One region of the Janthinobacterium sp. SUN128 genome, then DNA from elsewhere that is predicted to be linked to it. Evidence: predicted binding sites of a transcription regulator. Region 1 holds the regulator's gene; each other region holds the start of a gene.
What was found. Region 1 encodes LexA, which represses DNA repair genes until DNA is damaged. Its sites were predicted from a motif close to ACTGTATNNNNATACAGT; they were not measured.
Positions count from the first base shown of each region.

Region 2: the regulator LexA is predicted to act here: its motif matches at 2,442-2,459, upstream of dinB (DNA polymerase IV).
Region 3: the regulator LexA is predicted to act here: its motif matches at 4,707-4,724, upstream of O3297_RS17865 (DNA topoisomerase IV subunit B).

Region 1 covers NZ_JAPWHY010000001.1:3,141,769-3,152,299, forward strand. The annotation lists gene O3297_RS14210 (replicative DNA helicase) at 1-1,110, opposite strand, end outside; gene rplI (50S ribosomal protein L9) at 1,246-1,701, opposite strand; gene rpsR (30S ribosomal protein S18) at 1,729-2,019, opposite strand; gene priB (primosomal replication protein N) at 2,045-2,344, opposite strand; gene rpsF (30S ribosomal protein S6) at 2,365-2,754, opposite strand; gene lexA (transcriptional repressor LexA) at 3,030-3,665, shown strand; gene O3297_RS14240 (cystathionine gamma-synthase family protein) at 3,732-4,973, opposite strand; gene purF (amidophosphoribosyltransferase) at 5,017-6,540, opposite strand; gene O3297_RS14250 (CvpA family protein) at 6,580-7,068, opposite strand; gene O3297_RS14255 (SPOR domain-containing protein) at 7,089-8,060, opposite strand; gene folC (bifunctional tetrahydrofolate synthase/dihydrofolate synthase) at 8,085-9,383, opposite strand; gene accD (acetyl-CoA carboxylase, carboxyltransferase subunit beta) at 9,499-10,371, opposite strand.
Region 2 covers NZ_JAPWHY010000004.1:92,800-103,330, reverse strand. The annotation lists gene O3297_RS24530 (S9 family peptidase) at 162-2,336, opposite strand; gene dinB (DNA polymerase IV) at 2,510-3,664, shown strand; gene O3297_RS24520 (recombination-associated protein RdgC) at 3,783-4,679, shown strand; gene O3297_RS24515 (TonB-dependent receptor) at 4,815-7,550, opposite strand; gene O3297_RS24510 (asparaginase domain-containing protein) at 8,071-8,556, opposite strand; gene O3297_RS24505 (hypothetical protein) at 8,735-9,508, shown strand; gene O3297_RS24500 (D-2-hydroxyacid dehydrogenase family protein) at 9,496-10,509, opposite strand.
Region 3 covers NZ_JAPWHY010000001.1:3,941,236-3,951,766, reverse strand. The annotation lists gene O3297_RS17875 (J domain-containing protein) at 1-909, opposite strand, end outside; gene O3297_RS17870 (molecular chaperone HscC) at 922-2,631, opposite strand; gene O3297_RS17865 (DNA topoisomerase IV subunit B) at 2,631-4,628, opposite strand; gene kdpF (K(+)-transporting ATPase subunit F) at 5,091-5,180, shown strand; gene kdpA (potassium-transporting ATPase subunit KdpA) at 5,180-6,985, shown strand; gene kdpB (potassium-transporting ATPase subunit KdpB) at 6,995-9,073, shown strand; gene kdpC (potassium-transporting ATPase subunit KdpC) at 9,084-9,659, shown strand; gene O3297_RS17840 (DUF4118 domain-containing protein) at 9,782-10,531, shown strand, end outside.

The DNA of each region.
Region 1 (10,531 bases):
CAGCGCGATCACGGGGCAACCGAGTTCTTTCGCCAGGCCTTTCAAGCCCCGTGAAATCTCGGAAATCTCCGTGGCGCGGTTGTCGCCCGGCGTATTGGCCGACATCAGCTGCAAGTAATCGACGATGATCAGGCCCAGCTTGCCGCATTGACGCGACAGGCGGCGCGAGCGGGCGCGCAATTCGATCGAGTTGAGCGCCGGCGTTTCATCGATGTACAACTGCGCGTCGTTCATCTTCTGGATCGCATTCGTCAGGCGCGGCCAGTCCTCGTCGTTCAGGCGGCCCGTGCGCAGGCGGTGCTGGTCCAGCTGTCCGACGGAGCCGAGCATACGCATGGCCAGCTGGGCGCCGCCCATCTCCATCGAGAACACGGCCACGGGCAAGCCGCTGTCGATGGCCACGTTTTCGCCGATGTTGACGGAAAACGCCGTCTTGCCCATCGACGGACGGCCCGCCACGATTACCAGGTCACCCGGCTGCAGACCGGAGGTCATGCGGTCGAGGTCGATGAAACCGGTGGGTACGCCCGTGATTTCACTCTGGTTGTCGCGGCTGTACAGTTCGTCGATGCGCTCGACCACTTGCGTCAGCAGGGGCTGGATGGCGGTCCAGCCCTGGGCGCCGCGCGCGCCCTCTTCGGCGATGGCGAAAATCTTCGACTCGGCCTCGTCAAGCATCTGCTTGACTTCCTTGCCTTGCGGGCTGAAGGCCGTGCCGGAGATATCGTCGGCGACGGTGATGAGCTTGCGCAGCACGCCGCGGTCGCGCACGATCTCGGCGTAGCGCCGGATGTTCGCGGCCGATGGCGTGTTTTGCGCCATGGCGTTCAGGTAAGCGAGTCCGCCCACATCATCGGCCTTGCCGAGCTGGGTCAGGGTTTCAAAAACAGTAATGACATCGGCTGGCTTGGAAGCGTTAACCATCTTGACGATTTGCTCGAAGATGATGCGATGGTCATAGCGATAGAAATCCTCCGCATGCATGAAGTCGGCGATGCGGTCATACGCGGCATTGTCGCGCAGCAGACCACCGATAACGGATTGTTCTGCTTCGATCGAATGCGGCGGAATACGGAGGGAATCCAGTTGCGGATCAGAGGGGGCGTTCATGGCGCGAATTATACCCGCTTCGGCGTGCTGGCAAAAATAAAGGGCTGAAATTGAGCGAAAAAAAGGCCACAAAAAAGCCGGGCGAACCCGGCTTTTCATAGTGCGGCAGCGCTTGCGGGCCAGGCCCGCAGACGATTACGCGTTCGCGTCTGGTACGACAGCGATAACAACTTCCACGACCACGTCGGTGTGCAGAGCAACCGAAACGTTGTGCTCGCCAACGATCTTCAGCGGGCCGGTAGGCATGCGGATTTGTGCTTTTTCAACAGCAAAACCTTGCTTGGTCAGCGCTTCAGCGATGTCGAAGTTGGTGACGGAACCGAACAGACGGCCATCAACACCAGCTTTTTGAGCAACTTGAACGGTCAGGCCGCTCAGTTTTTCGCCCTGGGCTTGCGATGCGGCCAGTTTGGCGGCAGCAGCTTTTTCCAGTTCGGCGCGCTTGACTTCGAATTCAGCCACAGCGGTTGCCGTAGCACGACGTGCCAGGCGTTGCGGGATCAGGAAGTTACGTGCGTAACCGTCTTTGACTTTGACGACTTCGCCGAGGTTACCGACGTTAACAACTTTTTCTAACAGAATGATTTGCATAGTTCTTCTCCAGGAATATCTGACCGATTAAGCGTGGTGCAGATCGGTGTATGGCAGCAGCGCGAGGAAGCGAGCGCGCTTGATTGCGGTGTCAACTTGGCGCTGGTAGTGCGCTTTGGTACCGGTCAGGCGTGCTGGCATGATCTTGCCGTTTTCTTGGACGAAGTCTTTCAGCGTGTCGACGTCTTTGTAGTCGACTTGCTCAACGTGAGCTGCGGTGAAGCGGCAGAACTTCTTGCGTTTGAACAACGGGTTTTGCTGTTTGCGTTTTTCTTTAAGCTTGAGCTTATTTTTGTCGAACTTTTTACCGAATGCCATGTCAGGCTCCTGTATCTAAAATGCGCTAGTCAGAATTGACTGCACTAAAATCAATGATGTGAAACACCAAACTCTTGCTGTTGCGGCTCTTCCTGGCCAGGAAACCCGTGAACTGATACACCCCGCCCAAGCTTGCCTGACTGAACCTGCCTGAAATTTCGCCAGCGGCTAGCGCGGCAACATCAAACTCGGTCAAACGGGCAATCCCTGCTTCCATCTGCTGCGAACTGTGTTGCAATACTGCATTCACAATCGGCAGCCCTGCCGGGGTATAGCGCAATATTTCGCGCTCGGCAATGATGGCGGTTACTTGTAGCTGGTTCAGCGCACGATCCTGGTCAAGAATTAAGCTGCTGCTGCGGCTGGAGCGGCTGCTGGTGCTTCGGTGCGGTGGCTTTTGGCCGCGTCTTCGCGTTGTACCGATTTCATCATCGGCGAAGGAGCTGTTTCAGCTTTCTTCATTTTAACGGTCAGGTGACGCAACACGGCATCATTGAATTTGAATGCTGTTTCCAACTCGACCAGGGTCTCGTTGTCGCATTCGATGTTCAGGCAGATGTAGTGTGCTTTAGGCAGCTTTTGGATCGAGTAAGCCATTTGACGGCGGCCCCAATCTTCCACGCGGTGAACCGAACCGCCGCGGGTGGTTACGCTGGCTTTGTAGCGTTCGATCATCGCGGGCACTTGCTCGCTTTGGTCCGGATGGACGATAAAGACTATTTCATAATGACGCATGCAAACTCCTTCAGGTCGGATTGATAATCGCCCACCCCGGCGTCAAGACGGGTGTGGGAAGGTCAGCCGAAGATTATAACCGCCTTTTGCAAACGTTTCAATCATTCCTTCCACCAGCCCCCGAAAAGCCCGCGCGCCACCGTGCTTTCCGCCCCTGGACAAGTATTTATTGCGAAATTCGCCTAAAACACGGAAATCCCCTTGCATAGTGGGCGATACTGTACAAAAATACAGACTGTTCATATAGACAGCATTTTAGTATGCACCCACCGCTCATGATCAAGCTGACAGCACGACAAGAACAAATCCTGAACCTGATCAAGGACGCGATTGAAAACACGGGCTTTCCTCCCACCCGTGCCGAAATCGCCAATGAACTGGGTTTCAAATCGGCCAACGCGGCCGAAGAGCATTTGCAGGCCCTGGCCCGCAAGGGCGCGATCGAGATTTCTCCCGGCACCTCGCGCGGCATCCGCCTGATCGGCGCGGCCGCTGAAGCCCTGCCATCGAAAGTGCCGGCAGCGCTGCTGATGTCGCTGCCCCTGATCGGCCGGGTGGCGGCAGGCTCGCCCATTCTGGCACAGGAAAACCTGGAAGCGAGCTACAACGTGGACCCCGCCCTGTTTTCGGCCAAGCCCGACTTCCTGCTGAAGGTGCGCGGCTGGTCCATGCGCGACGCCGGCATCATGGATGGCGATTTACTGGCCGTCAAGAAGGTCGATAGCGCCAAGAATGGCCAGATCGTTGTCGCCCGCATCGGCGACGAAGTCACCGTCAAGCGCTACAAGAAAACCGGTTCCGTCATCGAATTGCTGCCGGAAAACCCCGACTTCAAGGTCATTACCGTATCGCCGGAAGATGAATTCGCCCTGGAAGGTTTGGCGGTAGGCTTGATGCGCAGCTGGCATTGAACCTCCGCATGTAAAAAGGGCCGCAACAGCATGACTGTTGCGGCCCTTTTTTATTGCCCAGGCGTTTTATGCGTCCAGGGCGCTACGGAAATCCTCGAGCAAGTCCGCCTCATCCTCGATACCGACGGAGACGCGGATCAGGGATTCGGCGATGCCCATGCTGGCGCGGCGCTCGGCGCCCATCTCGTAAAAGATCGTATGGGCGACGGGAATGACCAGGGTGCGCGTGTCGCCGAGATTGCTCGCTGGAATGGCAAGATTGAGACGATTGAGGAAATCGAAGCAATCGATGCCATCCTTCAGCTCAAAGCTGAACAGCGAGCCATAGCTGCGGAACAAATCCGTCGCCAGCGCGTGCTGCGGATGCGAGGCCAAGCCCGGGTAATGCACGGCCGCTACCCGCGGGTCGGCGGCCAGCATGGTGGCCAGCGCCAGGGCGTTCGAGCAGGTGCGGTCCATGCGCAAGGCCATGGTTTCCGCGCCGACGGCGATATGGTGCGCCGCCTCCGGGCCCAGGGAGGCGCCGAAATCGCGCAAGGCCTTGGCGCGGATTTGCGCGATGCCCCACTGCGCCGGCGCCGCCTTCTTGTAATTGTCGAAAATGTTCGGATACTGCGTCCAGTCGAACACACCCGTGTCCGTCAAGCTGCCGCCCAGGGCATTGCCGTGGCCGCCGATGGATTTTGTCAGCGCATTGACCACCAGGCCCGCGCCCACGGCTTTCGGGCGGAACAGGTAGGGTGTCGTCATCGTGTTGTCGACGATGTACAAAATGCCGCGTTCCTTGCACAATGCGCCGATCTTTGCCAGGTCGGCGATCTGCGTGCGCGGATTGGCGATGGTTTCGACAAACACGATGCGCGTTTGCGGCGTGATGGCGGCGGCCACATTGGCCACGTCCGTGGCGTCGACGAACGACACGGCAATGCCCTGCCCCGTCACCGTTTGCCACAGGCTGTTGGTGTTGCCAAACAAAAAAGCCGACGACACGACATGGTCGCTGGCGCGCAAGAGCGCCTGCACCACGGCGCCGATGGCGCCCATGCCGGTGGCGAAGCACAGCGTGGCGACGCCATCTTCCATCTTGTTGACCTTGTCTTCCAGCGCGGAGACGGTCGGATTGCCCTGGCGGCCGTAGCGGAAGCCGGGCTCCTTGCCCTGGAATACGGAAGCGAGCTGGCGCGCATCGCCGTAGCCGAAGGCAACGGAAGTATGCACGGGCTTGTGCAGGGAACCGTGCTCGATGCCCTTGCGGCGGTCGTTATGCAGGATGGTGGTGGTAAAGCCGTAGTTTTTTTTATCGTTCATGATCGCGGAGCAAAAAAAGCCCGGCGCTAGCCGGGCAAGATAATTACGCTTCTGTTGTCGCCAGGTTCAGGTTCAGCTGGGAACGCGGCGTATCTTCGGGCGCTGCCGCCTTCGGATGGTGGCGCGCATATTCCAGGCGGTCCAGGTATTCCTGCGACACGTCGCCCGTCACGTACACGCCATCGAAGCACGACGCTTCGAAGTTGGTCAGGGCCGGGTTGACGTCGGCGATGGCCTGCTTGAGCGCGCCGATATCCTGGTACACCAGGTAGTCGGCCGTGATTTCGCGGCACACTTCTTCCGTCGTGCGGCCATAGGCGATCAGTTCGTCGCGCGTCGGCATGTCGATGCCGTACACGTTCGGGTAGATCACCGGCGGCGCAGCCGAGGCGAAGATGACTTTCGTCGCGCCCGCTTCACGCGCCATCTGCACGATTTCACGGCTGGTGGTGCCGCGCACGATGGAATCGTCGACCAGCAGCACGACCTTGTCCTTGAATTCGGACGGGATCGCGTTGAGCTTCTGGCGCACGGATTTCTTGCGCGCCGCCTGGCCCGGCATGATGAAGGTACGGCCGATATAGCGGTTCTTGATGAAGCCTTCGCGGTACTCGATGTTCAGCGCCATGGCCAGCTGGATGGCGGCCGGACGCGAGGAATCGGGAATCGGCATGACCACGTCGATATGCACGCCTGGCAATTCGGCGCGGATCTTCTCGGCCAGATACTCGCCCATTTTCAGGCGCGTGGCGTACACGGAGGCACCGTCGATGACGGAGTCGGGACGGGCCAGGTAGACGAATTCGAACACGCACGGGTTCAGGCTGGCATTGTCGGCGCATTGGGCGCTGTGCAATTGCTTGTCAGCATCGATGAAGACGGCTTCGCCGGGGCCGATGTCGCGCACGAAGCGGAAGCCCATGCCTTCCAGGGCCACGGATTCGGAAGCGATCAGGTATTCCGGACCTTGCTCCGTTTCATTGATGCCCAGGCACAGCGGGCGGATGCCGTGCGGATCGCGGAAGGCCAGCAAGCCCACGCCGGCGATTTGCGCCACGGCGGCGTAACCACCCTTGACGCGGCGGTTCAGCACGGTAACGGCCTTGAAGATGGCTTCCGGGTCCAGGTTCAGGCCCGTCGTCGCTTCCTGGATTTCATGCGCCAGCACGTTGAGCAACACTTCCGAATCGGAATCGGTATTGATGTGGCGGCGGTCGTTCTTGAACATTTCCAGCTTCAACTGTTCCCAGTTGGTCAGGTTGCCATTGTGCGCCAGGGTGATGCCGAACGGCGCATTCACATAGAACGGTTGTGCTTCCTCTTCGCTCGACGAACCGGCCGTCGGGTAGCGGCAATGGCCGATGCCCGTCGTGCCTTGCAGCGAACGCATGTTGCGCGTACGGAAGACGTCACGCACGAGGCCATTGGCTTTGTGCATGGAAAACATACTGCTGTGATTGGTCGCAATCCCTGCCGCGTCCTGACCGCGATGTTGCAGGAGCAACAATGCATCATAGAGCAATTGATTGACAGGTTGATGGGAAACGACGCCGACGATGCCACACATGGTGTGCTCCTAAACTGTGCTACTGATTTTAAAAAAAATTCAAAATTTCACATGCTGCGCGTAAGCGGCAGGCAGATAAGGCTTGATGGCGCGCGCGCCCTGCTCCGCGAGCGGGCTGAGCTGCGCGTTTTTCCAGAATGGCTGCTGCGGTATGGAAGTCATGCCACACAAGATGACGGCGGTCAGCACGATCACAAGGCCCCGCGCCACGCCGAACAGGCTGCCCAGGGTGCGGTCGGCCAGGCTCAGGCCCGTCACCTTGACGAGCGCGTCGACCGTCATGGACAGCAATCCCATCAAAATGCGTACGCCGATGAACAGCACCACGAAAGCCAGCAACAAACGGACGGCTTCGCCCGGCACGGCTTCCGGCAGGAATTTCGCCAGCGTGGCGCCATAGGCGTTGGCAATGACGAAAGCCACGATCCAGCTGACCAATGACAGTATTTCCTTGACCAGGCCACGCATCATGCTGATCAGCACGGACGTCACCAGCACGAACAGCACCAGGTAATCGAAGATCGTCACGCGCGCTCAGCCTTGCAACATCACGCCGGTACCAGGCTGCCGCCCAGGCCCAGCTTTTGCAGCTTGGCGCGGGTCTTTTCGGCGTCTTCGCGGCTGCCGAACGGGCCCACGCGCACGCGGATGCGCTCGCCCGCCGGGCTGGAGACTCTCTGCGTGTACGACTTGATGCCCGCTTCGCGCAGCTTGTCCTGCAATTCGTCGACCTTGTCCTGCGTCGCCAAGGCCGCCACCTGCACCACGAACTTGCCGCTGCCGGCGTCGTGCACCTTGTCTTGTACTTTCTCTTGCGGCTTGCCTTCCAGGATAGCCAGCGCGCGCGCGGCATCGTCGGCCGATTGCGCCGGCTTGGCAGGCTTAGTCTCGGGCTTCGCTTCCGGTTTTACCTCATGCTTGGGCTCGGGCTTGGGCTCGTGTTTCGGCTCAGGCTTGGGTTCGTGCTTCGTTTCCGGCTTCGGCTCCACCTTGACCGGCTTGGGCTCAGGCTTGGGCTCGGGTTTCGGTTCCACATAGGTCGGCTTGACCGGTGCAGGCTGGGCGGCGGCCAGCACGGGTGCCGGTGTGGGCGTAGGCTTGGCGGCAGGCGGCAGCGGCGCATCGACGATTTCCTCGGACTGGTCCAGGCCATTCGCTGCGGCCTGGGCCGGAACGGCCGGCACGGGCGCCGGTGCAGGTGCGGCGGCCTTTTCCTTCGACGGAATGTCGATGGCGATATCGTTGAAGGGCGCCTTCGGCTCGGAATCGAGCAGCATCGGCAAGCCGACAGCTACGCCCAAGGCCAGGGCAATCGCCCCGACCAAGCGGCGGCGTGCGCGCTTCTTTTCAGGCAAGACCGGATCCGGCGCCTCCTTGCCGCCACGGCGCGATCCGCCGCCACCGGAGGTGTTGGCTGCGCGCTTGCGGGTCGGCGACTGTGCTTCGCCAGGGACATAAAAGCCGCTGTCTTCGCCAGAGGATTCTTGCTTGTTTTTAAACAGTTTCGAGAACAAGCCCATGCGTGATTTTCAGTCGAGTGCGTTTCAGTGAAGTGAGGATTTTCGGGCCTTCATCACGCCGGCAACGGTGAGGAAAGAACCAAAGACCACAATTCTATCATTCTCACCGGCCCGGCTCATTGCATTTGCAAAAGCTTGTGCCGGATCATCGAAAATAGACACAGTATGTTCGCTACTGTCGGGCTTGTCTTCGAGCATGATCTGCACCTTGGCGGCCAGTTCGGAGGCTGTGGCCGCGCGCGGTGAAGGCAGGCCCGTCAGGCACCAGTGGTCGACGTGCTCGCTCATCGCAGCCAATACGCCATCGATATCCTTGTCCAGCATGGAGCCGAACACGGCATACGTGTACGGGTGGAAACCCATATTGCCCAGGTTCTGGTTCAGCGCCGACGCTGCATGGGGGTTGTGCGCCACGTCGAGGATCACGCTGGGGCGGCCAGGCAAGACCTGGAAGCGGCCCGGCAGTTCCACCGTCACGAGGCCCGTGCGCACTTCCTGCGCGCCCACGGGCAGTTTCAGCTTCAGCACTTCCAGCGCGGCCAGCACAGCCGTCGCATTGAGGATCTGGTTGGCGCCGCGCAAGCTCGGGTAAGCGAGCGAATTGCGGCGCTGCTCGCGCCCGCCGTAGTTCCACTGCTGCTTGTCGCCCGAATAATTGAAATCGCGGCCCATCAGCCACAAGTCGGCGCCGATGGCTTCCGCATGGTCGATCAGCGACTGCGGCGGCACGGGGTCGCTGCAAATGGCCGCCTTGCCCGGACGGAAGATACCCGCCTTTTCAAAACCGATCGCTTCGCGCGTGTCGCCCAGGTAATCCGTGTGGTCGATATCGACGCTGGTGACGATAGCCACGTCGGCGTCGATCACGTTGACGGCATCGAGGCGCCCGCCCAGGCCCACTTCCAAGATGGCCACGTCCAGCTTGGCCTGCGACAGCAGGTGCAGGATCGCCAGGGTGGTGAATTCGAAATACGTCAGCGGCGTGTCAGCGCGCACGGCTTCGACGGCATTGAAGCTGGCGACAAGCTGTTCATCGCTGGCCATCTCGCCCAGCACGCGGGCGCGCTCGTTAAAATCAAGAAAGTGCGGCTTGATGTAGAGCCCCACTTTGTAGCCGGCACGCAACAACACGGATTCCAGCATGGCGCAGGTGGACCCCTTGCCATTCGTGCCCGCCACCATGATCACGGGGCAAGTAAACGCCAGTTGCATGCGCGCCTTGACGGCTTGCACGCGGTCCAGGCCCATGCTGATCTGGGTTTCCGAATGGCGGGTTTCCAGCATGGCGAGCCAGTCCGGCAAGGTGGTGGGGAGGTTTTGCATGGGAGACTTCTTGAAAAGAGTGCGCGAGGCGGAAAAGACATGAGACCCAAACCGAAGACTGGGGTCGGACCCTGAGGGTCCGACCCCGGTAGTTCAGGTTTTGGGGTAAATCAAATTACGCAAGTACTTCGACAGCCTGGTTTTGCAACAAGGCCAGCAGGCGGGCGATTTCTTCGCGCATCTTGCGGCGGTCGACGATCATGTCGACGGCGCCCTTGGTGACGAGGAACTCGGCGCGCTGGAAGCCTTCCGGCAGTTTTTCACGCACGGTGTTTTCAATCACGCGCGGGCCGGCAAAGCCGATCAGCGCTTTCGGTTCAGCGATGACCACGTCGCCCATGAAGGCGAACGAAGCGGACACGCCGCCCATGGTCGGGTCGGTCAGCACGCTGATGAATGGCAATTTCTTTTCCGACAGCTTGGTCAGCATGGCCGTGGTTTTCGCCATCTGCATCAGCGACAGCAAGCCTTCCTGCATGCGCGCGCCACCGGTGGCGGTGATGCAAATGAACGGCACCTTCTGTTCCAGCGCGATCTGTGCGCCGCGCACGAAGCGCTCGCCCACGACGGAACCCATGGAGCCGCCCATGAATTCGAATTCGAAGCACGCCACGACAACCGGCAGGCTCATGATGGCGCCGCCCATGACGACCATCGCATCCGTCTCGCCCGTCGCTTCCATGGCGGACTTCAGGCGGTCCGGGTATTTCTTGCTGTCCTTGAATTTCAAGGTATCGACTGGCAGGATTTCCTGGCCGATTTCATAGCGGCCGCCCGCGTCGAGCAGGCTGTCGAGGCGTTCACGCGCGCGGATGCGCATGTGGTGGTCGCATTTCGGGCACACGTGCAAATTCGATTCCAGGTCCGTACGGTACAGCACGGCTTCGCACGACGGGCACTTGACCCACAGGCCTTCCGGCATGGTCTTGCGCGCGGCGGCATCAGAACGCTGGATGCGCGGTGGCAGCAGTTTTTCCAACCAACTCATATTTTCTCCTTGGGCCCTTGTAGGGGTAGCGTCGGTGGACGCCCCCGGCAGACGGTAAACGGCGACGCCCCGCAGGGCGCCACCAAAAATTTTATCTATTGCACAATAACAGGCAAATCAGTGGCCGAAGTGTAGCCGTTTATCGCCGGGCTGTCGAACT
Region 2 (10,531 bases), on a different contig from region 1:
AGGCGCTATTATAGGACGGGCGGAATCCTTCTGCAAGCGCTTTTTTCAAAAATGCGGTTGGGAGCATCTGAAAAAAGTTCAGGGCAAGGCGCATTGCCGAAGACAGTACGAATAGTACGGCGAGGCAATGTAACGCTGCCATGGGCTTTTTCTCAGGGCTCCTATTCCGTGATGCCCCATTGCGACAGCATCCACGCTATATTGAACGCATTCTCGGCGATAGCGTTATAGCGGCCCGAGGCGCCGCCGTGGCCGGCGCCCATATTCGTTTTCAGCAGCAGGGGATTGCCATCCGTTTTGTACGCGCGCAGCTTGGCCACATACTTGGCCGGTTCCCAGTACATGACCTGGCTGTCGTTGAGGCCCGTCGTCACCAGCATGGCTGGGTAATTCTTGCGCGCAATGTTGTCGTACGGCGAGTAGCTGAGCATGTAGTCGTAGGCCGCCTTCTGGTTCGGGTCGCCCCATTCCAGGTACTCGCCCGTCGTCAGCGGCAGGCTGGCGTCCATCATGGTGTTCATCACGTCGACAAACGGCACGGCCGCATGCACGGCGTGGAACAGGTCCGGGCGCATGTTGACGACGGCGCCCATCAGCAAGCCGCCCGCACTGCCGCCCTGGATGATCAGGCGGTTCGGGCTGGTCCATTTTTCGCGCACCAGGTAGTCGGCGCTGTCGATGAAGTCATTGAAGGTGTTTTTCTTCTTCATCAGCATGCCGTCTTCATGCCAGGCTTCGCCCATGTCGGTGCCGCCGCGGATATGCGCCTGCGCATAGATGACGCCACGGTCCAGCAGGCTGATGCGGCTGATGGCAAAGCTCGCTTCCGTGGAAATGCCATACGAACCATACGAGTACAGCAGCAGCGGCGCGGAACCGTCGAGCTTGACGCCTTTCTTGTAGACGATCCACAGCGGTACTTGCACGCCATCGCGCGCCTTCACCCACAGGCGCTGCGTGGTGTAGCGGCTGCCGTCAAAGCCGCCGACGATTTCCTGCTGCTTCAGCACCGTGCGCTTGCCGTCTTGCATGCTGACGTCGATGATGGTGGGCGGCGTGACGGGCGACTGGTAGGACATGCGAAATTGCGTGGAGGAAAATTCCGGCGTACCGACGGATGTCGCCAGGTAGACGGGGTCGTCGAACTGCACCGTTTTCCAGTTTTTATGCGCGAAATCAAGGATGCGCGCGCGGTTCAGGGCACGGGCCTTTTCCATCACCACCAGGTAGCCCTGGAAGACGTCGATGGACTGGATCACGGCATCCTTGTTGTGCGGCACGACGATCTTCCAGTTCTTCGGCTGCGGCGCGGACAGCGGCGCGCTGACGACACGGAAATTCTTCGCCTCCTTGTTGGTCAGAATATACAGCTGGCCATCGCGGTGCTCGATGCCGTAGCGGTGGCCTTTTTCACGTTTCAGCACGGATTGAAAGGTGCCTTGCGGCATGCTCGTTGGCAGCAGCAGCACTTCGCTCGTATCCGTGCTGCGCGCGGTGAGCACAAAGTAGCGATGGTCGCGCGTGCGGCTCACGCCGATGGCGAACTGTTCCACCGGCTCGTGGTAGACCTGCTGCAAGGTGCCGCCCAGCGGCAGGCGGAACAATCGGTCCGCGCGCTTGGTGGTGGCGTCTTCCTGCGTCAGCATCAGGGTCGCATTGTCCGCCGCCCAGGCCAGGGACGTGACTCGAGGCATGGTATCGCCCAGCAACTTGCCCGTCTTCAAGTCCTTGACATGCAGCTCGTACTGGCGGAAACCCGTCGTGTCGGTGGTGTAGGCCAGCAACTGTTCATTCGGGCTGATGCTGAATGCGCGCACGGCAAAGAACTTCTGGCCTTCGGCCAATTGATTCTGGTCCAGCAAGATTTCTTCAGCCGCCTGCGCATCGTAGGCGCCGTTCTTGCCGACGGGGCGGCGGCAGTGAATCGGGTATTGTTTGCCCGCTTCCGTGCGCGTGTAATAGTAGAAATTGCCCTGGCGCGCAGGCACGGACAGGTCCACTTCCTGCATGCGGCCCTTGACCTCCGCAGTCACCTTGTCGGCCAGCGGCTGGATCGGCGCCGTGACGGCGGCCGTGTAGGCGTTTTCCGCATTCAGGTAATCGATCACGGCAGGATCGGTTTTCTTTTGCAGCCAGCGGTAGTCGTCCGTGACGACCGTGCCGTGGCGCGTTTCCTGCCACGCCGTCTTGGCGGCGACAGGCGCGGTGGCGAGGGTGGCGGCAACGGTGTTGGTGGCGTCGGCCAGCGCGGATGGCGCCAGTGTGGACAGCAGCAGGGCCGGCAGGATGGATAACCAGGCGGACCGGCGGCGCGAAGCGTGATGGGCGATGGACAAGGCGATTCCCTTTCATAGTTGTGTCAGGATTGTAATCTTGCTATTGAGAAAAGCAACCGCCGTGCTTGTGCGTTTCAACTTGCATCCACGGACATTTGCAGTGATACTGTATATAATTACAGTATCCGACAGCATCCCGCCGCGAGGTGCCCTTGACCACATCTGCCCTTACATTGCCTGAAACCCGCCGCTGGATTGCCCACCTGGACATGGATGCCTTCTTTGCCTCCGTGGAACTATTAAAATATCCGGAACTGCGCGGCGAAGCCGTCGTCATCGGCGGCGGGCGCTTGCAGCAGCCCGTGCTGCAGGAAGACGGCACGCGGCAGTTTGCGCGCATGCGCGATTACGTGGGGCGCGGCGTCGTCACCACGTCGACCTATGCGGCGCGCGCGTTTGGCGTGTTTTCCGCCATGGGCATCATGAAGGCGGCCAAGCTGGCGCCCGACAGCATCCTGTTGCCGGCTGACTTCGAGGCTTACCGCGAGTATTCGGCGCGCTTCAAGCAGGCCGTGGCCCAGTTGTGCCCCATCATCCAGAACGTGGGCATCGATGAAATCTATGTCGACCTGACGGAGTATGGCGAGCAGGCGCCGGCCATGGCGGCGCGCCTGAAGGCGGCCGTGTCCGAGGCGACGGGCCTGTCGTGCTCGATTGGCCTGGCGCCCAACAAATTGCTGGCAAAAATCTGTTCCGACCTGGAAAAACCGGACGGTCTCACTATTTTGCAGCCCGAGGATATCGAAGCGCGCGTGTGGCCCTTGCAGGCGAAAAAGATCAATGGCATCGGCCCGAAGGCGACGGCCAAGCTGGAGGCCCTGGGCATAGTCACCATCGGCGAGCTGGCACGGGCCGACATGGCCATGCTGCGCACGCAGTTCGGCGACTTGTATACGGGCTGGCTGCGCCAGGCGGCGCTGGGCATCGATGACCGACCTGTGCAGACGAGCCGGGAAACCAAGTCCGTCAGCCGCGAAACGACGTTCGAGCGCGACTTGCAGGTGGTGCGCGACCGCGCCACCCTGTCGGAAAAGCTGGAAAGCCTGTGCACGCGCGTGGCCGGCGACCTCGACAAGCAATCGCTGGCCGGGCGCACGGTGGGCATCAAGCTGCGCTTCGAGGATTTCAGCACCGTCACGCGCGACATCACCTTGCCCAGCGCCACGGCGGACGCCGCCGCCATCCTGCGCGCCAGCCGCGATTGCTTGCGGCGCGTGCCATTTGAAAAGAAAATCCGCCTGCTGGGCGTGCGCATCTCGACCTTGTCCGATCCGGCCATCGTGACGCGGCAGGCGCCGGCCCAGGCGGAGCTGTTCCCCGCCCTGTAGCGGCATTCCCCATGCATCAACAACACCGCGCCAGTCCGCGCTTTTGACGGCATTCCCGTGTCGAAAGTGTAGAATGGCGTTCCCCTGGCACTACTGAAACAAACGGAAGACAAAAACTATGTGGTTCAAGAATCTTCAGATTTACCGCCTGCCCGCACCTTGGGCCTATACGCCAGAACAACTGGAAGAGGCCTTGTCCTCGAACAAATTTACGCCGGCGACCAGCATGGATCTGATGCGCCAGGGCTGGGATACGCCACGCCCGAACGGCGGCCTGGTCCACGTGGTCAACAAGCAGATGCTGATCTTGCTGGGCACGGAAAAGAAACTGCTGCCAGCGACCGTCATCAATCAGGTGGCCAAGGCCCGCGCTGCCGAGATGGAAGAAGCACAAGGCTTTGCGCCTGGCAAGAAAGCCATGAAGGAATTGAAGGAACGCGTGGCCGACGAGTTGCTGCCGCGCGCCTTCAGCATCCGCAGCAACGTCTGGACGTGGATCGACCCCGTCAATGGCTGGCTGGTGGTCGATGCCGCCAGCCCGGCAAAGGCCGATGAAGTCATCAAGCTGCTGTTGAAAGCCGTCGACAAATTGCCGCTGGAAAGCCTGCGCGTGCAGCGCTCGCCCGTGGCGGTGATGACGGAATGGCTGCAGGCCGACGATGCGCCTGCCGGCTTCACGGTCGACATGGATACGGAATTGCGCGCCACGGGCGAAAGCAAGGCCACCGTGCGCTACGTGCGCCACACCCTGGAAGCGGACGACGTGCGCCGCCACATCGCGGCCGGCAAGCAGTGCACGCGCCTGGCGATGACGTGGAACGACAAGATTTCGTTCGTGCTGACGGAATCGCTGGCCATCAAGAGCGTCAAGCCGCTGGACGTGATCAAGGAAACGGAATCGAGCACGAAGAACGACGAAGAACGTTTCGACGGCGACGTGATGCTGATGACGGGCGAACTGAGCAAGCTGATGGCCGACGTGGTCGAAGCCCTGGGCGGCGAAGCGACGGCGTAAGCGCGGTCATGCTGTGACGAAAAAGGAGCTGCGGCTCCTTTTTTTTCGCCTGTGCAATATGTTGCAACATAAAAAAAGCGCCTTGCACGGTGAAGTGCAAGGCGCTTTTCAGACAAGCTAATTCAAAACGTCAAATTAGAACTTGTAGTTGCCGGTGATGTAGAACGAACGCATCATTGGATCGGCGTAGCGTGGGTCGAAACCGATCTGGTGGCCCGACGAAGCGCGCAGCGACAGCGGTGGAGCACGGTCGAACAGGTTCTTGATGCCTGCGCGGATCGTGGTTTGCTTGTCAAAGGCGAAACGTGCTTGCCAGTCGAACGTCGTGTACGACGGTACTTGCAGGCGGAAGTTTTTCTCTTCTTTTTGGGTCGCCAGGTTGTACACGGTTGCGGCTGCATCGGTGTAGCCGTTACGGTAGTTGACGGTTACCGTGTTGCTCAGGCGGCCCGTGTCCAGGGTCGTCGTCAGCTTCATCAGGTTGCGGAACGTGACTTCGTTGGTGTCGCCGAAGAAGTTCATGTTGCTGGTGTAGATATCGTCGCTACCGGCTTTGGTGTAGTTGGCGTGCAACATGTGCGTACCGCTCAGTTGGGCCGTCAGCTTACCGAAGTCAAACTTGTGGTTGGCCGACAGATCCCAGTCGATACCACGGTATTCCTTCTTGCCGATGTTGACCGACAGTTTCTTGAACGCGTAGTAAGCGATACCGGTCGATGGCTCGATGTATTCGCCGAAGCTCGACGCATACTTGACCGGATCGGCAAATGCTTGCTCTTCGGAGACTTCCGATACGGCATTGCGCAGCTTCACATCCCACAGGTCGGCGCCGAACGAGAAGGCCGAGCTAGGCTCTACACGGAAACCCAGGGTGAACTGCTTCGATTTTTCCGATTGCAGATCTGGATTGCCTTGCGATACCGCGTTGTATTGCGTTGCTTCTGCGCGGCAAAGTGGCGAACCTGGGTAAGGGCAATCAAATTTCTTGGCGGTAAAGCCGGCATTGACCAGTGGCTGAGCAATTTCCAGCATGCTTGGCGCCTTGAAACCCGTGCCGTACGAACCGCGGATCAGCACGGTCTGTACTGGCTGCCAGCGTGCCGATACCTTGTAGGTATTGGCGCTGTCTTTTTTGCCGACAGTTTTGTTGTTCAGCTTGTCATCGATTGCCTTGACAGCATCGTGACGGCCACCAACGGTCATTTCGAACGACTTGGTCAACGGTGCCAGTAACTCGACGAACGCGCCGTAGGTGTCGCGGCTCATGTCGTAGGCGGCCTTCGTGTTGAAGTTGTAGATGTCGTCGCCGGTGGCATTGCTGCCAGGCGATTGTTCATAGGTATAGGTGCGGTAGTCGCCACCGATACCCAGGCTGGCCTTGCCGCCTGGCAAGGAGAACAATTCACGCGAACCGTGCGTGTCGACGCCGCGCATCGTGGTCGATGCGGTACGCACCGAACCGACGAATTGCGCGCCAGCGACTTGCGCTTGCACGGATGGCTTTTGCGTCGCTGCAAACGGGTTGAAGTCCGGATTGGCGAGGATGTTCTTGAACTCCTGGCTCTTCTGGTAACCGCCCGTGTAGCGCTCGTCGATCGAGTTTTGCGACCAGGTCAGGCCGCTTTCGAAGTTCCACGCGCCCAGTTCGCCTTCCACACCAACGACCATGTGTTTGGTTTCGGTGATGGTGTTGCTGGCGCGCAGGCCGAAGTCGGTGCTGCGGTAGTTGGCGGTCACCGATTTGACGTCGGCGCGTTGCGCTGGCGTCAGGTATGGCGCCACATAGTCTGCGTAAAGAGCGCTTTTCGTCGAGATCGCAATCGGGATCGGATTGGCGGCGATACGCGCGGTCAGGTCGTAGCGCGAGTAGGCGACTTCGGCGAATGCGTTCAGGTTGTCGTTCAGCTTGTACGTTGCTTTGGAGAACAGGCTGTCGCGTTTCGATTGCGGCACGATTTCCACGGTGGAGCCAGTGTCGAAGCCACAAGCGCGTGCATTGGCGGTGGTGATGTCGAAACCGTCAGGGCAATTGAGACCGCCGGTTTTAGCCAGGTATGGCGAAAACGCGGTCGATGGCGCACCGCTCTTGTAGGCAACGGTGGCGCCTGCTGGCGAACCCGAGGTGCTGGTGCGGTCCCAGATGTAGTTATTGCCGTTGCGGCTGAATGGCACATACGAGGTAGCGGCGAACTTGCGGTCAGTGGCGCGCAGTTTCGATTGCTCGTCGTGGCGGTACGATACCAGCACGTTGAAGCGGTCTTCGTCCAGGTCGCCGAAACCGTAGGTAACGCTGGTATTCCAGGCGTTGCCGCCCTTGTCTTCCGGACCGCCATAGGTGGCTTCCAGGGTGGCGCCTTGCTGGTTTTTCTTCAGGATGAAGTTCAGTACGCCGGCAATGGCGTCCGAGCCGTACAGGGCCGAAGCGCCGTCGGTCAGGATTTCGACGCGCTCAACCGCGCTCATCGGAATGGCGTTCAGGTTGACCGTGGTGCCGGAGCCTTGTGGCGCGATGCGGCGGCCGTTCAGCAGTACCAGGGTGTAGGACTCGCCGATACCGTGCAGCGATGCACTGGTATTGCCGCCCGAATCGGAGCCGGCAGCAACTGCGCCGATGGTGAAGCCTTGCATGGCTGGCAGGGCCTGGATCAGGTCGGCTACCGAAGTGGCGCCCGATTTGGCGATCGCTTCTTGCGACAGGCGTTGTACAGGCAGGGCGCCTTCGACGGCGATACGTTTGATACTCGAACCGGTAATTTCAACTTTTTGAATTGCTTCGTCCGCCATGGATTGGCCAGAGAACAAGACGCTACCTGCCAGTACGGTCAGGGCCAGGCGTACGCTGCGCACGCCAATTTTTTCTTTAAATGCCATTATAACAATTACTCCGTAGTAGTTTTAATAACGACAAGCAGTACACGAGCACGTATCAAACCATCGGATAGATGGTCAGCGGCGGCGTGTACGGTAGGCGGAACCACGTCTGGGGGAGGTGGAAGACTACTTAGCGCAATATTGTTATAAATGCACTTCTTACTTGTCGAGGCAAACATTATGTCGTCTCAGCAAGAAAAAATGCACCTCAACCGTGTTGGATTTGGCAATAAATTGTAGATACAGAAGAATATTTAATTTAAATGTTAAATTGCAGTTTTATATTTATATATATCGTCGTTTTTAAAAATGATCAATGGTGTTTTTTTACAACATAAAATTATTCTATTGGCAATTCGATGTTTTACCTACAATAATTCGAGAAAAACTATTGCTTTGCAGAATTTATGAAAGGTAAAAAAACGTAAAAAAAGCCCGTTAAAACGGGCTGGTGGAATTGTGACAGAGTGTCAGTCAGACCGTGTGCCGGTCTGCTTGCCGCGCCCCGTCTGCCAAAGGCTTACAAGGGTTGGAATACGCCGGCGGCGCGGTTCTTTTGCACATTGTCCCAGGCGAAGATCTGGCCATTCATGGCCACATATACGCCGGCTGGCAAGGTTTGCGCCACACCGCAGGCAAAGCCCAGGTTGAACAAGGCATCGGAGTTGTCGATTTCGTAGGGAATCATGGCGCCCGTCAAGATCACCGTCTGTTGCAGGTTCGCCGCGCCCAGCACTTGCGCCGTTTCGCGCATGGTGTCGGTGCCGTGGATGATGACGATGGCTTTTTCCTGTGCCGCGCGGCACGAGGCCAGCACGCGCTGGCGGTCCGCATCCTGCATGTCGAGCGAATCGAGCAGGGGCAGTTGCTCCAGCGCCACGGGCGCCGTCATGCGCGCACGGGCAATCGCTGCCGGCAAATGACTGTCGGAAAAGCCCAGGGTACCGTTCAATTCGTTGTAGTGTTTGTCGAAAGTGCCGCCAGTGGCGAGTATGCGCAAAGTCATGATGTGGTCACGATGTCAGTGGAGAATGACGCGCATGATAGCGTGGATTGGCACCGTTGCGTGAATGCCGCCGCAGATGGGGCAGCGTGCCTGCCGCCCTGTGCCAGCACCGCATCTGGAAAATTTGGCCATCTGTGAGTACACTGGTTTCTTTGTTTGCCTGCCACCCCGACTCCGTATGAAAGCGCTCGCTCCCGGCACCGTCATTTTTCACCGCCACCGCGGCTACGGGGTGATTACGTCCGTCAATTTGCTGACGGGCTGGATCGCCGCCCGTTTCGGCAGCGAAGCGCGGACCCTGGACCTGAACCTGTCGACCGACGACGTGCAATTCGCCGATGGCGAAGCGATCCTGTTTCGCCGCGCGCCGCCGGACCGCATGCCGCATGCACGCCTGATGGCCATGGTGCGTGAGCTGCACCAGGCTGGCTATCAAAAACTGTATCTGTATTCCTGGCCCAAGCCTTCCGGTCTGCACTGGCGCTGGCATTTGTTTGCGGGGCCGCGCGACTGGATGCAGCGGCCCTGGCGCGAAGGCTGGTACGGCTCGGGCGCCGATTACAACGTCAACCCCGTGATGGGTTGGGGCGATACGCCCGGCGCCACCACTGGCGAGCTGATCGATGCCCTGGCCCGTTTCGATCCGCAAGGCCTGGCGCAGGCGCTAGGGCGCGACGACGACCATAGCGACTGGTTTGGCCGCGTCTGCGATGCTTTATTGCCTAATTACATGTACAGCCTGGACATGCAGCGCACGCCAGGCGAGCCCTTGCAAGACATGCCGCCCGTGCCGGTCGTCGCCGTGCGCGCCGGCGTGGCGCCGTACGGTGGGCCGGACATCGCCTGGCCGCCCGGCTGGGCCGGCCTGTGGCGCGGCCGGCACGTGTTGCCGGCGCCCGCCATCCGCATCACGGGCGAGCCCGATTTGTTGAAGGGCTTTCAGCGCTCCTGAGGGGCTTGCCGCGCGTGTTGCAATGCCTCGGGATTGAGCAGGCGCGTGCATTGACCCTGCGTAAAATCGACGATGTTTTGCAAGGCGTAGCGGAAATACAGCTCATAGCTGTCACGCTCGACGTAGCCCAGGTGTGGCGTGGCCAGCACGTTCGGCAGCAGCAGCAATGGCGAGCCTGGCGGTAGCGGCTCGTCCGTAAACACGTCCAGCGCCGCGGCGCCCGGGCGTCCCTGCGGCAGTGCCGCTTCCAGTGCCCCATCGGCGACCAGTTCGGCGCGGCTGGTGTTGACGAACAGGGAAGTCGGTTTCATGCGCGCCAGGTCCTCTTTTGTGACCAGGCTGCGCGTCCTGTCGGACAGGCGCAGGTGCAAGCTCAGCACGTCTGCCTGCTCGAAGAAGGCTACACGCGATTCTGCCGCCGTATCGCCTGCCGCCACGGCTGCCGCGCGGCTCGCTTCGCTGCCCCACACGAGGATGGTCATGCCGAAGGCGCGGCCATAGCCGGCGATCAATTGACCGATCTTGCCGTAGCCCCAGATGGCCAGGGTGCGCCCTTTCAATACCGTGCCGAGCGTGTTGCGCGCCGGCTCGATGGATGACGTTTGCCACAGCCCTTCCTGTAAATGTTGCGCGTACGGCACGATCTTGCGTTGCGCCGCCATGATCAGCGCCCACGTCAGTTCGGCCGGCGCCGTGGGCGAGCCGATGCCTTCCGCGATGGCGATGCCCAGCTCGGTGGCGGCCGGCACATCGATGTGTCCGCTGACCTTGCCCGTTTGCGAAATCAGTTTCAGATTCGGCAGTTTCGACAGCAAGGCCCGGTTGAAACTGCTGCGCTCACGGATCAGCACCAGCGCATCGAACGGCGCCAGACGGATCGCCAGCTGGCCCAGGCCCCGCGCTGTATTGCTGAACACTTTGACCTCATGGCCATCGAGTAACTGGAAACAATCGAGGCTGCGCACGGCATCCTGGTAATCATCAAGTATGGCAATTTTCATGTTGGATGGCCGATTTTAGTGA
Region 3 (10,531 bases), 800 kb from region 1:
CGAAGCCAGCGCCGTCTGCTTGAAGTAGCGCCTGGCATGGACGGCCTGCTCCCATTGCTCGAACAGGTCCGTATCGAGCTTGTAAGCCAGCATTTCGCCGTGCTGCCAGCGTATCGCGTGCAGCAGTTCGCGCAGCTGCAGGTTGAATTTCTGGTCGAACAGCTGGCGCGCGTAGGCCGATGGCGGCTGCTGCGACATGATGCAGTCCAGGCCGGGATAGCTGTCGCGGTTGTCGCTGAAATGGGCAAACGAGCGGTCGGCCCGGTAGCGCTGCACGGCGCCGCGCACCAGGTCCGCATGGCTGCGCGCCAGGTAGGAAAAATCGTGGTCCCAGCCCAGCTGCTCGAACAGGGCCTGGCGCAGCGGCAGCGTATAGCCGGCGCTGGCGCAATAGCGCAGCGCGCACAGGTCGAACTCCTCGCGCACGTCGAGATTCAGCATGGCGTCGTCCTGCAGGATGCGGGCCAGCACCTCGCCGGCATCCGCGTGCCGCGTCAGCGCCAGGCAGCCCTGCCACAGGTTGTCCGCTTCCTGCGCCGGATCGATGGCGACCACGCCCCATTGTTCTGGCGGCGGCGTCTGCTCCTGGGCTATGACGCCCCACAGTTCTGCGGGCGGCTCCTGCGCGGGTTCGTCGATGACGCCCCACAAGTCGGCCGGTTCCATCGGCGGTGCTTCTGGCGCTTCCGCTTCCGCTTCGGCCGCTGGCGGTTCCGGCAATTCCTCGGAAAACAGGTGCGCATGGCGCAGCGCGTATTCATACGCTTCGCGCAGTTCCTGGAAGGCGGCCGGATCGTCTTCGGGACGCGTCACCTTCAGACGCTTCGCATACGCGCGCTTGAGGGCGCGCTCGTCGCCGGTCGGCTCCGTGCCCAGGATTGCCCACAGGCTGCGCTGTCCGTTGTCCATGCCGCCGTCCATTTACAGGAAGCTCTCGCTCTCGACCTGGCGCAACACTTCGTCGAGCGCCTGGCGTGCCTTGCGGATGGTGTTCGGGTCCTGTGTTTCCAGCGCGGCCTGGAAGTTGGCCGTGTGCGCCGCCAGGTACTGGCGCACGTCGCCCAGAGACTGTTCGTACAGCCGGTCGGCGCGCGTGACCAGGGTGCGGTTTTCCATCTGCTCGCGCGGGTGGATCTTCAGGTCGGCCAGTTCCGCAAAGCGCTGCTCGATCTGTTCCGGCGTCATCACGCCCGCGTTGTCGCTGATGACCATCTTGTGCTTTTCCTGCGTGGCCAGCACGGTCACTTCCGCTTCCAGCACGCCGCTGACGTCGTAGGTGAAGCGCACGTCGATGCCGATTTCGCCCGCCTTTTTCGCGGGTATCGGGAAGCTGATCTTGCCGAGGAAGACATTGTCGGCCACCAGGCGCGACTCGCCCTGGAAGATCGCCACGTTGATTTCCTTCTGGTTGTCGTGGATGGTGGTGATGTTTTCCGTGCGCGAGACGGGCACCACGGAATTGCGCTCGATGATGGGCAGGTAATGCCCGCCTTCATACTGGTTCGCGCCGACCTGGCGCGAAATGGAAATGCCCAGCGAGTACGGCGCCACGTCCGTCATGACCACTTCGTCGAGCGCCGCGTCGCGCATCTTGAGCCCTGCTTGCACGGCGGCGCCCAGCGCCACGGCTTCGTCCGGATCCAGGTGGATGGCGGGGAAGCGGCCGAACATGCGCGAGACGAGTTTGCGCACCAGCGGCATGCGCGTGGCGCCGCCGGCCAGCACTACTTCATTCAATTCCGCGGCGCGGATGGTGGCGTCGCGCAGCGCCCGTTCCACGGGCAGGCGCAGGCGGGCCAGCAGGGGCTCGCACAATTGCGCCAGTTTGTCTTCGCTGATCTCCCAGCTGTATTCCTTGTCCTGGTAGCGCGTGGCCATGCGCACGGATGGCTGGTCCGACAGCAGGCGCTTGACGCGCTCTGCCTCATCGCGCAGCAGCTGCTGCTGGCGCGGGTCGAACAGGCGGCTGCCGGCCGCATCGCGCAAGCCGCTGCCTTCCAAAAAGGCGTCGACCAGCACGGTGACGAAGTCTTCGCCGCCCAGAAAATTGTCGCCGGCCGAGGCGCGTACTTCCATCACGCCTTCGAACAGTTCCAGGATCGACACGTCGAAGGTGCCGCCACCCAGGTCGAAGACGAGGAATTTGCTTTCCTGTTCCTTGTCGCGGATGCCGTAGGCCAGCGCGGCGGCCGTCGGCTCGTTCAGCAGCCGCTCCACGCGCAAACCCGCCAGCTGGCCGGCGATGCGCGTGGCCTTGCGCTGCGCATCGCTGAAATACGCGGGCACGGTGATGATGGCTTCCTCGACCTTGTGCCCCAAAAAGGCTTCGGCATCTTCCTTCAGCGCGCGCAGCACCATCGACGACAGCTCTTCCGGACGGAATTGCTGCGTGCCGAGGGTGATCTTCTTTTCACTGCCCATGTAGCGCTTGAAGACGGCCGCCGTCAGTTGCGGGTGCGTCTGCAGGCGCTCGCGCGCGGCGCGGCCCACCAGCACGGTGCCGTCGTCATCGATGCTGACGCACGACGGCGTCAGGTGTTCACCGAGCGCATTCGGGATGATGGAAGCCTTGCCATCGCGCCAGATGGCGACCAGGCTGTTGGTGGTGCCCAGGTCGATACCGATGATCATCAGATATCCGCCTCCGCCTCATTGCCGTGTTCTTCGATCCAGGCGCGGCGTCCCGCCGCTTCGCCTTTGCCCATCAACATATTGAAGCGGGAAGCCGAGGCCATGTGGTCGACTTCACCGAGCGTGACGGGCAGCAAACGGCGCGTGTCCGGGTTCATCGTCGTTTCCCACAACTGCTCGGCGTTCATCTCGCCCAGGCCCTTGAAGCGCGAGATCGACCAGGCGCCCTGTTTCACGCCTTCCTTGCGCAGCTTGTCCTCGATGGCGAGCAGTTCGCCGTCGTCGAGCGCATAGATTTTCTGCATCGGCTTCTTGCCGCGCGCCGGCGCATCCACGCGGTACAAAGGCGGACGGGCGATGCAGATGTGTCCCTTGTTGATCAGGGCCGGGAAGTGCTTGAAGAAGAGCGTCAGCAGCAGTACCTGGATGTGCGAGCCGTCCACGTCCGCGTCGGACAGGATGCAGATCTTGCCGTAGCGCAGGCCGGACAGGTCGGGCGTATCGCCCACGCTGTGCGGATCGACGCCGATGGCGACCGCAATGTCGTGGATCTCGTTATTGGCGAACAGGCGGTCGCGATCCGTTTCCCACGAGTTCAAGACCTTGCCGCGCAGGGGCAGGATCGCCTGGAATTCCTTGTCGCGCCCCATCTTGGCCGAACCGCCCGCCGAGTCGCCCTCGACGAGGAACAGTTCATTGCGCGCGATGTCCGACGATTCGCAGTCGGTCAGCTTGCCGGGAAGGACGGCCACGCCCGAGGATTTTTTCTTTTCCACTTTTTGCAGCGAGCGCTGGCGCGACTGCGCCTGCTTGATCACGAGATCGGCCAGCTTCTTGCCGTAGTCGACGTGCTGGTTCAGCCACAGTTCCAGCGGCGGCTTGGTGAAGGTCGAGACGAGGCGCACGGCGTCGCGCGAGTTCAGGCGTTCCTTGATCTGGCCCTGGAATTGCGGGTCCAGCACCTTGGCCGACAGCACGAAGGAAGCGCGCGCGAACACGTCTTCGGGCAGCAGCTTCACGCCTTTCGGCAGCAGCGAGTGCATTTCGACGAAGTTCTTCACGGCGCCGAACAGGCCGTCGCGCAAGCCCGATTCGTGCGTGCCGCCATTCGAGGTGGGGATCAGGTTGACGTACGATTCGCGCACGATGGCGCCTTCTTCCGTCCACGCCACAACCCAGGCCGCGCCTTCGCCCTCGGCAAAGCCTTCCGAGTCCGGGCCCGCATACTGCGCGCCTTCGAACAGGGGAATCAGGGTTTCGCCATTCGATACCTGCGCCAGCGTTTCGGTCAGGTAGCCGCGCAAGCCTTCCGCGTACTGCCAGGTCTGCGTATCGCCGGTTTTCGCGTTGGTGAGGGTGACGGTCACGCCCGGCAGCAGCACGGCTTTCGAGCGCAGCAGGCGTTGCAGCTCCGTTTGCGAGATGTTGGGCGAATCAAAATATTTTGCGTCGGGCCAGGCGGTGACGCGCGTGCCCGACTTCTTGCCGTCGCGCGGGGCGGGGCGGGAATTCAAGGGCTCGATCACGTCGCCATTCGCAAACACCATGTGGTGCAAGCCGTTGCCGTCGCTTTCCTTGCGCCAGACGGTGATTTCCAGGCGCGTCGACAGCGCATTGGTGACGGACACGCCGACGCCGTGCAAGCCGCCCGAGAACGCATAGGCGCCGCCCGAACCCTTGTCGAACTTGCCGCCCGCGTGCAGTCGTGTAAACACGATTTCCACCGTCGGCACGCCTTCTTCCGGGTGCAGGCCGACGGGAATGCCGCGGCCATTGTCTTCGACGGTAATGCTGCCATCCGTGTTTTGCGTGACGGCGATATGCGTGCAATGACCGCCCAGCGCCTCGTCGGAGGCATTGTCGATCACTTCCTGAATGATGTGCAGCGGATTTTCAGTGCGGGTGTACATCCCCGGGCGCTGCTTGACGGGTTCCAGTCCTTTCAGGACACGGATGGATGATTCGCTGTAGTCGGATGCTGTTTTTTTAGTGGCCATACGTGTTCAAGCTAAGTAAAGACAGTGGTTGGAACGCCAGGCCAGGGCACTGCGGGCGCAATGACAGCGGCGGCGATAACTGTATGAATATACAGTATATCCCGTCCAGCGTCACTGGGGGAGGGCAGTGCGGCAGGCTTGGCGTCCTTGTGCGGACGCTCGCGCATTCTATCTTGATCGGCGGGCAATAGCGCTACTCCAAGGCAACAACAGTGCGCCGCGCGCGTGGTTTTGCGCCAATTGTGCTGGATTTTATGCGGTAAAGCCGCCGTTTTTACATCTTGTTTACAGCTGCCTCCCCAGTCTTTACGAATTTTTTAGACCCTTTTGGCTAATCTGCTCACTATCAAAACAAACCTGAATGAGGGTGGGAATGGATCTCGTGTATCTCGGCTTGATTGCCGTGTTTTTCGTCGTGGCGGCCGGCTTTGCCGTCGCCTGCGACAAATTAGGGAGCGTCAAATGAACGCGTTTTATGTGCTGGGCGCCGTCGTCTCGGCTGGCCTGCTCGTGTATTTGCTGGTGGCGCTGCTGAAGGCGGAGGAACTGTGATGACGACGCAATCGATACTGTTATTGGTGGCTTTCCTCGCCGTGCTGCTGGCCGCCGGCTATCCGCTGGGCCTGTACATGGCCAGGGTGGCCGGCGATGGCCCCGTGCGCGGCCTGGGCTGGCTGCAAAAGCTGGAAAACCTGCTGTACCGCTGGTCCGGCCTTCCCGCCGACAAGGCCATGGGCTGGAAAAGCTATGCCATCGCCCTGATCGTCTTCAATACCGTGGGCGCCGTCTTCGTCTACGGCCTGCAGCGCCTGCAGGGCTTCCTGCCACTCAATCCGCAGGGACTGGGCGCCGTCAGCCCCGATTCCTCGTTCAATACCACCGTCAGCTTCGTCGCCAATACCAACTGGCAGGGTTATGGCGGCGAACAGACCATGAGCTACCTGACGCAGATGCTGGGCCTGGCGTGCCAGAACTTCTTTTCGGCGGCCACCGGCATCGCCGTGATCTTCGCGCTGGTGCGCGGCTTCGCCTCGCGCTCGGGCAAGTCGATCGGCAATTTCTGGGTCGACCTGGTGCGCTCGACCCTGTACATCCTGCTGCCGCTGTCCCTGGCCCTGTCCGTCGTCTTCATGGGCGAAGGCATGATCCAGAATTTTTCCGCCTACAAGGAAGTGACCCTGCTCGACCACGTGGCGTATGAAACGCCGAAAGTGACGGCCGACGGCCAGCCCGTGCTGGATGCGGCCGGCAAGCCCGTGATGGAAGCGCAAGTGGCAACGACGCAGACGATCGCCATGGGCCCTGTCGCGTCGCAGGAGTCGATCAAGCTGCTGGGCACGAATGGCGGCGGCTTTTTCAACGCCAATTCCTCGCACCCGTATGAAAACCCCACCGTGCTGTCGAACTTCCTGCAGATGCTGGCCATCTTCATCATCCCCGCCGGCCTGTGCTTCACGTTCGGCCGCATGGTGGGCGACATGCGCCAGGGCTGGGCCGTGCTGGCCGCCATGACCCTGATCTTTGTCGTCATGACGGCTGGCGTGATGAGCGCCGAGCAGCAAGCCAATCCCGCCCTGCAAGCCCTGGGCGTGGACCAGCAGGCCAGCAGCCTGCAATCGGGCGGCAATATGGAAGGCAAGGAAACGCGCTTCGGCATCAGCTCCTCGACCCTGTTCGCGGCAGTGACGACGGCCGCATCGTGCGGCGCCGTCAATTCCATGCACGATTCCTACATGCCCCTGGGCGGCATGGTGCCGCTGCTGTTGATGCAGTTCGGCGAAGTGATCTTCGGCGGCGTGGGCACGGGCCTGTACGGCATGCTGATGTTCGCCATCCTGGCCGTTTTCATCGCAGGCCTGATGATAGGCCGCACGCCCGAATATCTGGGCAAGAAAATCCAGGCCTATGAAATGAAGATGGTCTCGCTGGCCATCCTGGTCACGCCAGCCCTGGTCTTGACGGGCACGGCGATCGCCGTGATGGTCGAGCCGGGCAAGATCGGCGTGGCCAATCCGGGCGCGCATGGTTTTTCCGAAATCCTGTACGCCTTCACGTCGGCGGCCAACAACAACGGCAGCGCGTTTGCCGGCCTGTCCGCCAACACGCCGTTCTACAACGTGATGCTGGCGATCGCCATGTGGTTCGGCCGCTTCGGCGTGATCGTGCCCGTGCTGGCGGTGGCCGGTTCGCTGGCGGCCAAGCAGCGCCTGTCGGCCAATGCCGGCACCATGCCCACGCACGGCCCCATGTTCATCGGCCTGCTGATCGGCGTTGTCGTGCTCGTCGGCGTTTTGAATTACGTTCCCGCGCTGGCCCTGGGCCCGATCGTCGAACACCTGCAACTTTTCATCAAATAAGAGGCTACCATGTCACGCACAAGCCTGACCTTGTTCGATTCCGCACTGATCGGCCCCGCCGTCGTCGATGCGTTCAAAAAACTCGACCCCCGCACGCAGTGGCGCAGCCCCGTGATGTTCGTCGTCTACGTGGGCAGCATCATCACGACCTTGCTGGCCATCCAGGCCCTGAATGGCCAGGGCGAAGCGCCATTCGGCTTCATCGTCGCCGTCGCCGTGTGGCTGTGGTTTACCGTGCTGTTCGCGAATTTCGCCGAAGCGCTGGCCGAAGGCCGCAGCAAGGCGCAAGCCGCGTCCCTGCGCGCCCTCAAGCAGACGGTGATGGCAAAGAAAATGCAGACGCCGAAATACGGCACTTCCTGGCTGCCCACGCCGGCCACCGACCTGCGCAAGGGCATGACGGTGCTGGTGGAGGCGGGTGACGTGATTCCCGCCGACGGCGAAGTGACGGCCGGCGTGGCCTCCGTCGACGAGAGCGCCATCACGGGCGAATCGGCGCCCGTCATCCGCGAATCGGGCGGCGACTTTTCCGCCGTCACGGGCGGTACCCGCGTGCTGTCGGACTGGCTGCTGGTGCGCGTTTCCGTCAACCCTGGCGAAGCCTTCATCGACCGCATGATCGCCATGGTCGAAGGCGCCAAACGCCAGAAGACGCCGAATGAGATCGCCCTGACGATCCTGCTTGTCGCCTTGTCGATCGTGTTCCTGATCGTCACCGTGACCCTGCTGCCGTATTCGCTGTTTTCCGTGGCGGCGGCCGGCAGTGGCACGCCGGTGACCATCACCGTGCTGATCGCGCTGCTCGTGTGCCTGATTCCGACCACCATCGGCGGCCTGTTGTCCGCCATCGGCGTGGCCGGCATGAGCCGCATGATGCAGGCCAATGTGATCGCCACGTCGGGCCGCGCCGTGGAAGCGGCTGGCGACGTGGACGTGCTGCTGCTTGACAAAACGGGCACCATCACCCTGGGCAACCGCCAGGCTTCCAGCTTCGTGCCGGCGCCCGGCGTGACGGAGCAGCAGCTGGCCGATGCGGCGCAGCTGGCCTCGCTGGCCGATGAAACGCCGGAAGGGCGCAGCATCGTCGTGCTGGCCAAGCAGAAGTTCAATATCCGCGAACGCGAGATGGCCAGCCTGCACGCCACCTTCGTGCCCTTCACGGCGCAGACGCGCATGAGCGGCGTGGATATCGCGGGCGAACAGCAGGTGCGCCAGCTGCGCAAGGGCGCGGCCGACTCCATGAAGAAGTACGTGGAAGCGCTGGGCCAGCCGTATCCGGCCGAGGTGGGGCGCGCCGTCGACGACATCGCCCGCCGCGGCAGCACGCCGCTGGTGGTGGTTGACGATGGCCGCGTCATGGGCGCCGTGGAGCTGAAGGATATCGTCAAGGGCGGCATCAAGGAGCGCTTCGCGGAATTGCGACGCATGGGCATCAAGACCGTCATGATCACGGGCGACAACAAGCTGACGGCAGCGGCGATTGCCGCCGAAGCGGGCGTGGACGATTTCCTCGCCGAAGCGACGCCGGAAGACAAGCTGAAACTCATCCGCAGCTACCAGGCCGAAGGCCGCCTGGTGGCGATGACGGGCGACGGCACCAACGATGCGCCGGCGCTGGCCCAGGCCGACGTGGCCGTGGCCATGAACTCGGGCACGCAGGCGGCAAAAGAAGCGGGCAATATGGTGGACCTGGATTCGAATCCCACCAAGCTGCTGGAAATCGTTGAAATCGGCAAGCAGATGCTGATGACGCGCGGTTCGCTGACGACGTTCTCGATTTCGAACGACATCGCCAAGTACTTCGCCATCATCCCGGCCGCCTTCGTGGGCACCTATCCGCAGCTAAAAGCGCTGGACATCATGCACCTGGCCAGTCCCGCCTCGGCCATCATGTCGGCCGTGATCTTCAATGCATTGATCATCGTCGTGCTGATTCCGCTGGCGCTGAAAGGCGTGCAATACCGGGCCATCGGCGCGGCCAGCCTGTTACGCCGCAACCTGCTGATCTACGGCCTGGGCGGCATCGTCCTGCCCTTCATCGGCATCAAGCTGATCGACATGCTGCTGTCCGCACTCAATTTAGTCTAAAGGAACCGTCATGAACACTATCGTACGTCCCGCCCTGGTCCTGTTTGCCGCGCTGACCGTGATATGCGGCGTCGTCTATCCGTTTGCCACGGCCGGCATCGGGCAGCTGGCTTTCAACGATGAAGTCAACGGCAGCATCGTCGAGCGGGCTGGCCGCCCTGTCGGCTCGACCCTGATCGGCCAGTCCTTCACCTCGCCCAAGTATTTCTGGGGCCGCCCATCGGCCACCGCGCCGATGGCGAACAACGGTGCCGGTTCGGGCGGCTCGAACCAGGGGCCGACCAATCCGGCCCTGGTGGACGCCGTCCAGGCGCGCATCGCCGCCCTGCAGGCTGCCGATCCGGGCAACCGCAACCCGATCCCTGTCGATCTGGTGACGGCGTCGAGCAGCGGCCTGGATCCTGAAATCAGCCTGGCGGGGGCCCTGTACCAGGCGCCGCGCGTGGCCCGCGTGCGCGCCATGCCGCTGGCGCAGGTGGAAAACGCCATCGCCAAGGTGCAGAAAACCGCGTATATCGGCTTTTTCGGCGAGCCGCGCGTGAATGTGCTGGAACTGAATCTGGCGCTGGATGCCATGGCAAAGTAAGCTGACAACGGTTGGTTGGCCGGCGTAAGCCGACATCACCACCGGCCAGGCCAACGATGTCGTCGGATTACGCGCTAGCGCGCTAATCCGACCTACAATGCCCAGGAAGATTAAAATACAACATGCTCCCCAACGACAGCCAACGCCCCGACCCTGATGCCCTGCTGGCGCAAGTGCAGGCACAGGAAAAGAAAGCCGCGCGCGGCCGGCTGCGCATCTATTTTGGCGCCTCGGCCGGCGTCGGCAAGACCTATGCGATGCTGGCGGCCGCACGCAAACTGCTGGCCGATGGCCAGGACTTGCTGGTGGGGGTAGTGGAGACGCATGGGCGCCAGGATACGGCGGCCCAGCTTGACGGCTTGCCCGTGCTGCCCCTGAAGGCCATCGAGTACCGGGGCAAGACCCTGTTCGAGTTCGACCTGGACGAAGCGTTGCGGCGCGCGCCGGCGCTGATACTGATGGATGAACTGGCCCACTCGAACGTGGCCGGTTCGCGCCATCCGAAACGCTGGCAGGATGTCGAGGAATTGCTAGCGGCCGGCATCGACGTGCTCTCCACCGTGAATGTGCAGCACCTGGAAAGCCTGAACGACGTGGTGGGCGGGATCACGGGCGTGCGCGTGGCGGAGACCTTGCCCGACACGGTATTCGACCGCGCCGATGAAGTGGTGCTGGTCGATATCCCGGCCGATGAACTGCTGCGCCGCCTGAAGCAGGGCAAGGTGTATCAGCCGCTGCAAGCCGAGCGGGCATCGCAGCATTTTTTCCGCAAGGGTAACCTGATCGCCTTGCGCGAACTGGCCTTGCGCCGCACGGCGGACCGGGTGCAGGACGACGTGCAGGCTTACCGCGTCGAGAAATCCATCAATCCC